3 regions of the Mesorhizobium sp. WSM4887 genome follow, and region 3 is predicted to be linked to each of the others. Evidence: predicted binding sites of a transcription regulator. Region 3 holds the regulator's gene; each other region holds the start of a gene.
What was found. The regulator LexA, encoded in region 3, represses DNA repair genes until DNA is damaged. The targets are predictions, from matches to a motif close to TGTTCNNNNTGTGTTCNG.

Region 1 (3,276 bases), 730 kb from region 3:
GGAAGGACGCGCGCACCAGGATCGCCATATCGTTGAGGTTGTGCTTTTGCCGCTGGTAGGCCTCGATCGCCTCGCCGATGGCGCGCGCCTCTTCCTCCGAATCCCAGGCGGCATGGACATGCACCTTGTCGTCCTCGGGGTCGTTGCGGTCGGTGAACAGCGTCTTGCCGAAGCGGCCCTCATTGTGGGCGATAAGATGCGAAGCCGCACCCAGTATATGCGCGGTGGAGCGGTAGTTGCGCTCCAGCCTGATGATGGTGGCGCCCGGAAAATCCTTGTCGAAGCGCAGGATATTGTCGACCTCGGCGCCGCGCCAGCCATAGATCGACTGGTCGTCGTCGCCGACGCAGCAAATGTTGACAGTGGATTGACGCCGGTTTCCCTCCCCCTTGAGGGGAGGGTGGCCGGGTGAAGCCCGGTCGGGAGGGGTCCTCGCGGCAGTGCTCGACGCTCCGGCGCCTGATGACTGGGCGGCGCCTTCCGCGGCGACCCCCTCCGTCCGCTTCGCGGACACCTCCCCCTCAAGGGGGGAGTATTGCGGCCTCTGCGCCAACAAGCGCAGCCACATGTATTGCGCGGTGTTGGTGTCCTGGTACTCGTCGACCAGGATGTATTTGAACTTGCGGTGATAGTCCTTCAGCACGTCCGGATAGGCGCGGAAGATGCGGATCGGGTGATAGAGGAGATCGCCGAAGTCGCAGGAATTCAGCGTCTGCAGCCGTTCCTGATAGGCCTTGTAGAGCTGGCGCCCCTTGCCGTTGCCGAAGCTGCGCGCGTCGCCTTCCGGAATCTCGTCGGGGCCAAGGCCCTTGTTCTTCCAGTTGTCGATCATCTGCGCGAAGGTCTTGGCCGGCCAGCGCTTGTCGTCCAGATTTTCGGCCTGGATCAGCTGCTTGATCAGCCGCACCACGTCATCGGTATCGAGGATGGTGAAATCGGATTTCAATCCGGCAAGCTCGGCATGCCGGCGCAGCAGCTTGACGCCGATCGAGTGGAAGGTGCCGAGCCAGGGCATGCCCTCGACATTCTGCTCGCCGATCAGCAAGCCGATGCGCTGCTTCATCTCGCGCGCGGCCTTGTTGGTGAAGGTGACGGCGAGAATCTGCGAGGGGAAGGCCCTGCCGGTGGCAAGGATGTGGGCGATTCGCGTGGTGAGCACCCGCGTCTTGCCGGTGCCGGCGCCGGCCAGCACCAGAACCGGGCCTTCGGTCGTTTCAACAGCGAGCCGCTGTTCGGGATTGAGGCCGTTCAGATAATCGGGCGCACGGTTCTGCGCGTTGCGTGCGGCCATGGCGCGCGCGGCAAGGCCGGATGGGGCGGCGGGCCGCGCATTCGGTTCGTCAAAAAAGGGCATGTCTTCCGAAAAGCCGGACATCGCCCCCGAATGTAGTGATTCGGCAGCGAAAGGCCAGAAGTGTCTCCGTTTTGTTCTAGTTGTTCCTGTTCGGGGCCGGCTTGACAGGCGCAACTTGCGAGAGAAAGCTGCCAGCAGGGCAGGGACGGCAAGCCGTTGCCTCACAGGCGCCGCACGGCGCAACAGTCGAAGGAGTATCGTCTTGGCTGTCACCATCACCTCCCTCGTCCTTTTGCTTATCGGCCTGGTCCTCGGCGGCGGCGGCATCTGGCTGGTGACGTTGGGTGGCAGCTGGTACTACCTGATTGCCGGACTGGCCTTCCTGATCACCGCCTGGCTCGTTTTCCGCCGCAGATCGACAGGGCTCTGGCTCTATGCCGCGATCGTGCTCGCCTCGCTGTGCTGGGCGGTGTGGGAAACCGGCTTTGATTGGTGGCAGCTCGGCCCGCGCGGCGGCATCATCGTTCTCATCGCGCTCTGGCTGCTGACGCCATGGGCCAGGCGGGGATTCACCGGTCCGGACGGACGCGCTCCGCTCATCCTGGCGGTGCTCGCATCGCTTGCAGTGGCCGGCTATTCGATGACCGCCGATCCGAAGGACATCGGCGGCACGCTCAACACCGATAAGGTGACGCCGACGGCCAATCTCGGCGGCGACATGCCGGCGGGCGAATGGCATTTCTACGGCCGCACGCCGTTCGGCCAGCGTTACTCGCCGCTCGCTCAGATCACGCCGGACAATGTCGCCAAGCTGCAGCCGGCCTGGACCTATCGTACCGGCGACATGAAGGGTCCCGACGACATCGGTGAGACGACCTATCAGGTGACGCCACTCAAGGTCGGTGATGCGCTCTACATCTGCACGCCCCACAATTTCGCCATCGCCATCGATGCCGCGACCGGCAAGGAGAAATGGCGCTACGACCCGAAGATCAAGCTCGATCCCAACCGCCAGCACCAGACCTGCCGCGGTGTTTCCTATTACGCCGATGCGAAGATCGCGGCGGGCCAGCCCTGCGCGGCACGCATCTACCTGCCGACTTCGGACGCCCGGCTGATCGCCCTCGATGCCGCGAACGGGCAAGTTTGTCCGTCCTTCGCGGAAGGCGGCACGCTGAACCTGATGGCCAACATGCCCTTTCCGAAGTCGGGCTACTACTATTCGACCTCGGCGCCGCTGATCCTCGCCGGCAAGATCATCGTTGGGGGCGCGGTCAACGACAATTATTCGACCGAGGAGCCGTCGGGCGTCATCCGCGCCTATGACGCGGGCACCGGCGCGCTGTTGTGGAATTGGGATTCCGGCAAACCGGATCAGACGACGCCGCTGCCGGCGGGGCAGAACTACACCAACAACTCGCCCAACATGTGGTCAACGGCGAGCGCCGACGAGAAGCTTGGCCTGCTCTACCTGCCGCTCGGCAACCAGACGCCCGACCAGCTCGGCATGGGCCGCAGCGCCAATGTCGAAAAATTCTCCTCCTCGATCACCGCGCTCGACCTCAACACCGGACAGTTGCGCTGGGTGCGCCAGACCGTGCATCACGACCTGTGGGACATGGACGTGCCGGCGCAGCCGACGCTGGTCGACATTACGACGGGGAGCGGCGTGGTGCAGGCACTGGTAGGGCCGACCAAGCAGGGCGATCTCTATGTGCTCGATCGGCGCACTGGCGAACCGATCATTCCGGTGAAGGAAGTGCCGGCACCGGGCGGAGCGATCGAAGGCGACCATACCTCGCCGACGCAGCCGTCGTCCGACCTGTCGTTCAACCCGAAGCCGCTGACCGGCGCCGACATGTGGGGCATCACCATGTTCGATCAGCTGGCGTGCCGGATCGAACTGAAGACACTGCGTTACGAGGGACGCTACACGCCGCCCTCGCTGCAGGGCACGCTGGTCTACCCCGGCAATTTCGGCG
Region 2 (3,276 bases), on a different contig from region 3:
CTGGAGCCGATTTTCGAAAAGCGCATGGACGGCTTTTCGGAAGTCTTCCACCGGATTTCCTATGACAAGATCGGCACATCGACGGTCCAGAGCCGGGCGACCGGCGGCGTCGTCAACGCCACCTTTATCTTCGTGCTGCCGGGCTCGCCCGGCGCGTGCAAGGATGCTTGGGACGGCATCATCAAGGCGCAGCTTGACTACCGGCACATGCCCTGCAACTTCGTCGAGATCATGCCGCGGCTGGACGAGCACCTCAGGCGCCGCGGCAAGCCGGAGTAGCGGCCCCGTCCGGCTCAGCGGATGACCGGCTCGCCGTGGAAGCGGCGGCGCGACGGCCGCGAGACGCCGAAGCCGATTTCCATCATCAGCCGCGGCGTATGCGCCGGCACCGTTCCCATATGGAAGCCGAACGGATCCTCGACGAAGCCGAGGCCCGCCTCGCCCGTCAGCGTCACAGAGCTTTCCGGACCGTAGACGTCCAGCACGTCTTCCGCGGGGTGGCCGACCAGAAGCGTGAGCTGGTGCTTGAGCGCGCGGCGCCTGTGGCTGCCGCGGACATAGACATGCGGGCCGGTGCCGGCGTCGACCGGCACCAGATAGAAGAAGAATTTCAGCATCCGCCAATCGTCGAGATCGAAATGGTATTTGCCGAGCGAGGCGAGATTCTTGTCGGCATCCGAGGCCTTGCCGGTCGGAAAGCTCCACCACACGCGCGTCGTGATCAGTTTCGCCTGGCCGCCGAGATAGTGCTGCGCGACCTCGAGGAGCAGCGGATCCCGCTGGATGGCAAGCGCCGCCGGGCAATCGAGAATGCGTTCGAAATAATGCCCGCTGAGCAGCGAGCGGCCGAAACGCTTCTCCGCCTCGGCATGGTCGCCCGGCATGAATTCGAGACGGCGGTCGAAATTGCCGAAACAGGGCGTGCGTTGCGCAAAAACGGCGATCTCCTCATGGATCGCCGACGGCAGCGTGAACCCCGAAAACAGTCCATCGGAGCGAAGCGCCGCGACCACCGCCTCGCGATCGACGCCGGCAAACATCGTCTCTCCCGCATTGTCGAGCGGGCGAACGCGTCTGGCGCCTAGCCAGTGCATGCGGCGCCCCGGCATGGTGCGCGCCAGCACGAACATCGGCAGCCAGGCCGGATTTTCGCGTAGATCTTTCAGATAGGTCGGGATGCGCACGGCGATGCGCCTGAACAGGCTGCCATTACGAGCGATCGCCTCCAGGCTGGCCGCGCCTGAATTGTCTGGAGTACCAAGGTTCATCGGGTTCCTCGTATGCATGGCGTCCGACGAAGCGCCAGCCGTCTGCCGCTTCATCGTCACCCAATCCCGATTGTCCCGCTTCAAGCAGATGCTAATCCACTGCAGGTTTTTGTGCAATGCACAATAGTATGGGCCGGCAAAGTTCGCGGCCTTTTTCTCTCTTTTCGCCTTCTGGAGAGAAGGAGGGCATGCGCTCACTTCGGCGGCGCCACCCAGATTTCGGCAATCAGCCTTCTGGTGGCGAGGCCGCGCGCCAGGGCTTCGGCGCTGCGGGCGCTTTTCGCCAGCACCGTGGCCTGGCGCTTGCTGATGACAAGCCCTTCCTCCAGAGCCCGGTTGCCCGAAAAAACCCGGACCAGAAACGGCGTGCGATTGCCGCGGGCGCGTGAAAAACGCGCCGGCATCGTCTGTTTCGCCGTGTGAGCGACGACCTCGTCGATCCAGCCTTCGGCGAGCCGGGCGCCGGGTTCCAGAAGCAGCAGCCAGTCGCCCTTGGCCTGGCCGATGCCTGTTGCGATGCCGCCGGCGACAAGGTGGCAGCCGGCATGCTCGGCGACGCGATGCGTCTGGTCGGTCGAGCCGGTGTCGCAGACGATGACGTCGCGCACCACGCCCTCGACCGCGCCGCCGATCAGCGAGGCCAGCGTGCGGGCAAGGCCTTCTTCGTCGTTCCTGGTTTCGATAAGGACGCTGAGCATTTTAGCCGAATAGCGGAAAGCGCGGCGCTGCGCCAGTTGCGCTTTCTGAACGAGAAAGTTCTTGCTTTGTTCTCATTGGCAAAATAGGAATAGTTTCATGAACAGAGCGATTCGACAGCCTGCCCACAGTCCCTGGGAGAGGGCGAAAATGGAACAGATCGTGCGCGCCGACATTGCCGCTTTCGGAGCAGGCAGAGCCGAGATGGCAAATGCAATGATAGACCAGAGCGGCATGCGCGTGCGGCCGGACCGCAATCGCGGACGCTCCGCGGGCATCAATCCGTCCGGCCGCTTCGAGCCGGTCAGCCGGCATGTGTTCGACGATGGCTGGAACTCGCTGGAGGAACTGCCGCCGTTCAAGACGGAGGTGCAGGTCGAGAAGCCGCGCACCATCATCACGCGCAACGAGTCGCCGGACATTTCCTTCGATCGTTCGATCAATCCCTATCGCGGCTGCGAGCATGGCTGCGTCTACTGCTTTGCCAGGCCGACGCATTCCTTCATGGGCCTGTCGCCGGGGCTCGATTTCGAATCGAAGCTCTTTGCCAAGCCCGATGCGGCGCGAATGCTGGACAGGGAATTGTCGAAGCCCGGCTACCAGCCGCGCACCATCGCCATCGGCACCAACACCGATCCCTATCAGCCGATCGAAAAGCAATACCGCATCATGCGCGAGATCCTGGAGGTGCTGGAGGCGCGTGGCCATCCGGTCGGCATCGTCACCAAGTCGGCACTGGTGACGCGCGATATCGACATCCTGTCGCGCATGGCCGAGCGCGGGCTCGCCAAGGTGGCGCTGTCGGTGACGACGCTCGACCGCATGCTGGCGAGAACCATGGAGCCGCGCGCCTCGACGCCGACAAAGCGGCTGGAAGCGATAAGGCAGCTTTCGGATGCCCGCGTCCCCGCCTCGGTGATGGTGGCGCCGATCATTCCCGGCCTCACCGATCCGGAGATGGAGCGCATCCTCGATTCGGCGCGCGCCGCCGGCGCCAGGGAGGCAGGCTATGTCGTGCTGCGTCTGCCGCTCGAGGTGGCGCCGATCTTCAAGGACTGGCTGTTGCGCCATTATCCGGATCGCTACCGGCATGTGATGTCGCTGATCCGCTCGATGCGCGACGGCAAGGACTACGATTCGGAATGGGGCAAGCGCATGAAGGGCGCCGGACCCTATGCCTGGCAGATCGGCCGGCGCTTCGAGATCGCCGCCAAGCGGCTCGGCCTCAATGCCGAGCGGCGGCAGCTTCGGACCGACCAGTTCGTCGCAGGCTCCGGCGTCGGCGAGCAGTTGATGCTGCTGTGAAGATGAT
Region 3 (3,276 bases):
CCGGCCTGAGGGTCACCGCGCTTGCCAGGGTTACCGGCAAGACCGGGGTCGAAATGGAGGCGCTGACCGCGGCGTCGGTTGCCTGCCTCACCATCTACGACATGGCCAAGGCAGCGGACCGCGCCATGGCGATTTCCGGCATCAGGCTGGTCGAGAAAACCGGCGGCAAGTCGGGCGACTACAAGGTAGGTCCTTAGCATGGCTTTGCTTCCGGTCGCCGAGGCGCTCCAACGCCTGTTGGACGGCGCGACCGCGCTGCCAGGCGAAAGCGTGCCGCTGGCCGACGCGTCCGGCCGGGTGCTGGCCGACCCCGTGGTGGCTCTGCGCACCCAGCCGCCCTTCAATGCGTCGGCGATGGACGGCTATGCCGTGCGGGCCGCCGACGTAGCCTCGGCGCCGGCGCGGCTCTCCGTGATCGGCATGGCGCCCGCCGGGCGTGGCTTCACCGGCTCTGTCGGCAAGGGCGAGGCCGTGCGCATCTTCACCGGCGCGCCGCTCCCCGAAGGCGCCGATACCATCGTTATCCAGGAGAATGTCCGCGATCTCGGCGGCGGCGGCATCGAAGTGACCGAGCCGACCGTGGAGGGACGAAACGTCCGTCGCCGCGGCCTCGACTTCTGCGAGGGCGACCTGCTCCTCGAAAAAGGCCGCCAGCTCGATCCGGCGGCGCTTTCGCTGGCGGCATCGGCCAACCATCCGAGTCTCAACGTGGTGCGGCAGCCGCTGCTCGCCATCATCGCCACCGGCGATGAATTGCTGCCGCCGGGCAGCGCGCTCGGCCCCGACCAGATCATCTCGTCGAATACCTGTGGCGTCACAGCTACGGCCCAGTCGGTCGGCGCGCGCGCGCTCGACCTCGGCATTGCCGCCGACCGCAAGGACGCGATCGCGGCCCTGGTCAAGAAGGCGGTCAAGGCCGGCGCCGACGTCATCGTCACGCTTGGCGGCGCCTCCGTCGGCGACCACGACTTGATCCATGACGTGCTGACCGGCGAAGGCATGCAGCTCGACTTCTGGAAGATCGCCATGCGTCCCGGCAAGCCGCTGATGTTTGGCCGGCTCGGCGACATTCGCTGCATCGGCCTGCCCGGCAATCCGGTCGCAAGCCTGGTCTGCTCGCAGCTGTTCCTGAAGCCGCTTCTGGCGCGGCTGGGCGGCCGGTCCTGCCGTCAGGAAATCCGCACGGCCCGGTTAGGCGTCGCAATGCACGCCAACGATCTCAGGCAGGACTATGTCCGCGCCGTGGTCCGCGAAGATGCGGGGGGGTTGATCGCAACACCGTTCGGCATCCAGGATTCCTCGATGTTGAGGATGCTCGCCGATGCCAATGGCCTGATCGTGCGCCAACCCTTCGCACCGGCGGCTGAAGCCGGCGAGGAATGCACCGTTCTGATGTTACGCTGAACAAAACGTCAACACATTCACTAAACTTTAAACGGTTGCGGAACACAACTGGAACAGATAGTGTTTGTTCTGGGTTTGTTTTTCTGATTCTGGTTTCAGAACCCATGGGGGCCGCCATGCTGACGCGCAAACAACATGAACTGCTGATGTTCATCCATGAACGGCTCAAGGAAAGCGGCATTCCGCCGTCTTTCGATGAGATGAAGGAAGCGCTCGACCTTGCCTCGAAATCGGGCATCCACCGCCTGATCACGGCGCTGGAGGAGCGCGGTTTCATTCGCCGGCTTCCGAACCGGGCGCGTGCTCTTGAAGTGCTGCGCCTACCTGACTCGATCGCGCCCGGCCTCAATGCGGCGAAGAAATTCTCGCCGAGCGTCATCCAGGGCGGCCAAGGCAATCTCGGCCGCCAGATCAAACCCGCGGCGCCCGCCCGCACGCCGACGCCCAGCAATGACGACGACGCCGTTTCAGCCGTCTCCATCCCGGTGATGGGTCGCATTGCCGCCGGCGTGCCGATCGACGCCATCCAGCACCAGACGCATTCGATCACAGTGCCGCCGGACATGATCGCGGGCGGCGAGCACTACGCGCTCGAGGTCAAAGGCGATTCGATGATCGAGGCCGGCATCTTCGACGGCGACACGGTCATCATCCGCAACGCCAGCACTGCGAGCCCCGGGGAGATCGTCGTGGCGCTGGTCGATGACGAGGAGGCGACGCTGAAGCGCTTCCGCCGCAAGGGCGCCTCCATCGCGCTCGAGGCTGCCAATCCGGCCTATGAGACGCGCATCTTCGGTCCCGATCGCGTCAAGGTTCAGGGCAAGCTCGTCGGGCTCATCCGCCGCTACTGAGGGGCTGCGGCTTGGCTTTCGGCTTCTCGGGCTTCTTGTAAGGCGCCAACCCCCTCGCCTCACGCGAGTAGCGCCGCTGTTCGTGCCAAGGGCGGTACGGTTTTTCGACGGCGTATTGAATGGTTGCTCGCGCCGTCGCCGATTGCGGATCGAAGAAGACGGCGGCACTGCCGTCGCGCGCGAGCTGCCGCTTGGTGACAACGAGGACACGCGGATCGCGGCAGGGATTGTAGGCCGTGGCGTCGTTGATGACGATGAGGTCTGCGAAGTCGCAGGCAGGCCGGGCAGCTTCGCGTTTTTCGGCGAGCGCGACGATCGCGCCTGATGGATGCCGGCCAATGCAGAGATCGCCCGTGCAGTAAAAGGGCGATCCAGGCGGCAGGTCGACGGGATCGGCTATGTCCAGCGTGCCCTTGGCGAATGTCTCCGGCGGCACGATCGTTTCGGCCTTGAGCGCGCGTTTCCAGTTATCGGTGGTGAACTCGTTCGAGCGGGCACGATTGATGGCGAGTTCGCCGCCGCCGATCGGCATCGCCACCAGATGCGCGTCCTCCGAGATCAGCAGGTCGGGCGTGCGCACCTGCGGGATCATCATGACGGCCGCGGCAGCGAAAGGAATCGCGGCCAGCCTGAGCCACGTAGTCGCCATCGTGGCGATGACGAGCGCGATCGTCGCCAGCAGCACCGAATGGATCGAGATCAGGCCCACGGCATCGACCGGCGACCACTCCGAAATCCACGCCGAGATCGCGATCATCGCCGCCAGGCCCTTGCCCATCAAATAGAGGAAGGGCCCGTCGAAGCCGAACGGCATCATGACCGCGCTGGCGACGGCGAGAAACATCACGATCGTGACGATCGGCATGATCGCGAGATTGGCCAGCAGGCTAAGCGGCGAGACGCGCTGGAAATGCCAGATGGCAAACAGCGCCGTGGCACTTCCGGCAATGATCGACGTCATCGCGGCGCCACCTGCTCCGACTGCCAGTTTGTGCGACATGAACCGCAGGAACGAACGCTT

Region 1: a site for LexA is predicted at 1,416-1,433, ahead of P9230_RS03990 (UvrD-helicase domain-containing protein). Genes of this name have one in related genera too.
Region 2: a site for LexA is predicted at 2,023-2,040, ahead of P9230_RS28980 (PA0069 family radical SAM protein). Genes of this name have one in related genera too.

What each region holds. Positions count from the first base shown of each region.
Region 1 covers NZ_JARTVP010000001.1:819,591-822,866, reverse strand. The annotation lists gene P9230_RS03990 (UvrD-helicase domain-containing protein) at 1-1,375, opposite strand, end outside; gene P9230_RS03985 (glucose/quinate/shikimate family membrane-bound PQQ-dependent dehydrogenase) at 1,557-3,276, shown strand, end outside.
Region 2 covers NZ_JARTVP010000014.1:11,258-14,533, reverse strand. The annotation lists gene moaB (molybdenum cofactor biosynthesis protein B) at 1-279, shown strand, start outside; gene P9230_RS28990 (hypothetical protein) at 294-1,268, opposite strand; gene P9230_RS28985 (glycosyltransferase) at 1,463-1,966, opposite strand; gene P9230_RS28980 (PA0069 family radical SAM protein) at 2,115-3,269, shown strand.
Region 3 covers NZ_JARTVP010000001.1:88,383-91,658, forward strand. The annotation lists gene moaC (cyclic pyranopterin monophosphate synthase MoaC) at 1-197, shown strand, start outside; gene glp (gephyrin-like molybdotransferase Glp) at 199-1,404, shown strand; gene lexA (transcriptional repressor LexA) at 1,521-2,255, shown strand; gene P9230_RS00400 (ComEC/Rec2 family competence protein) at 2,239-3,276, opposite strand, start outside.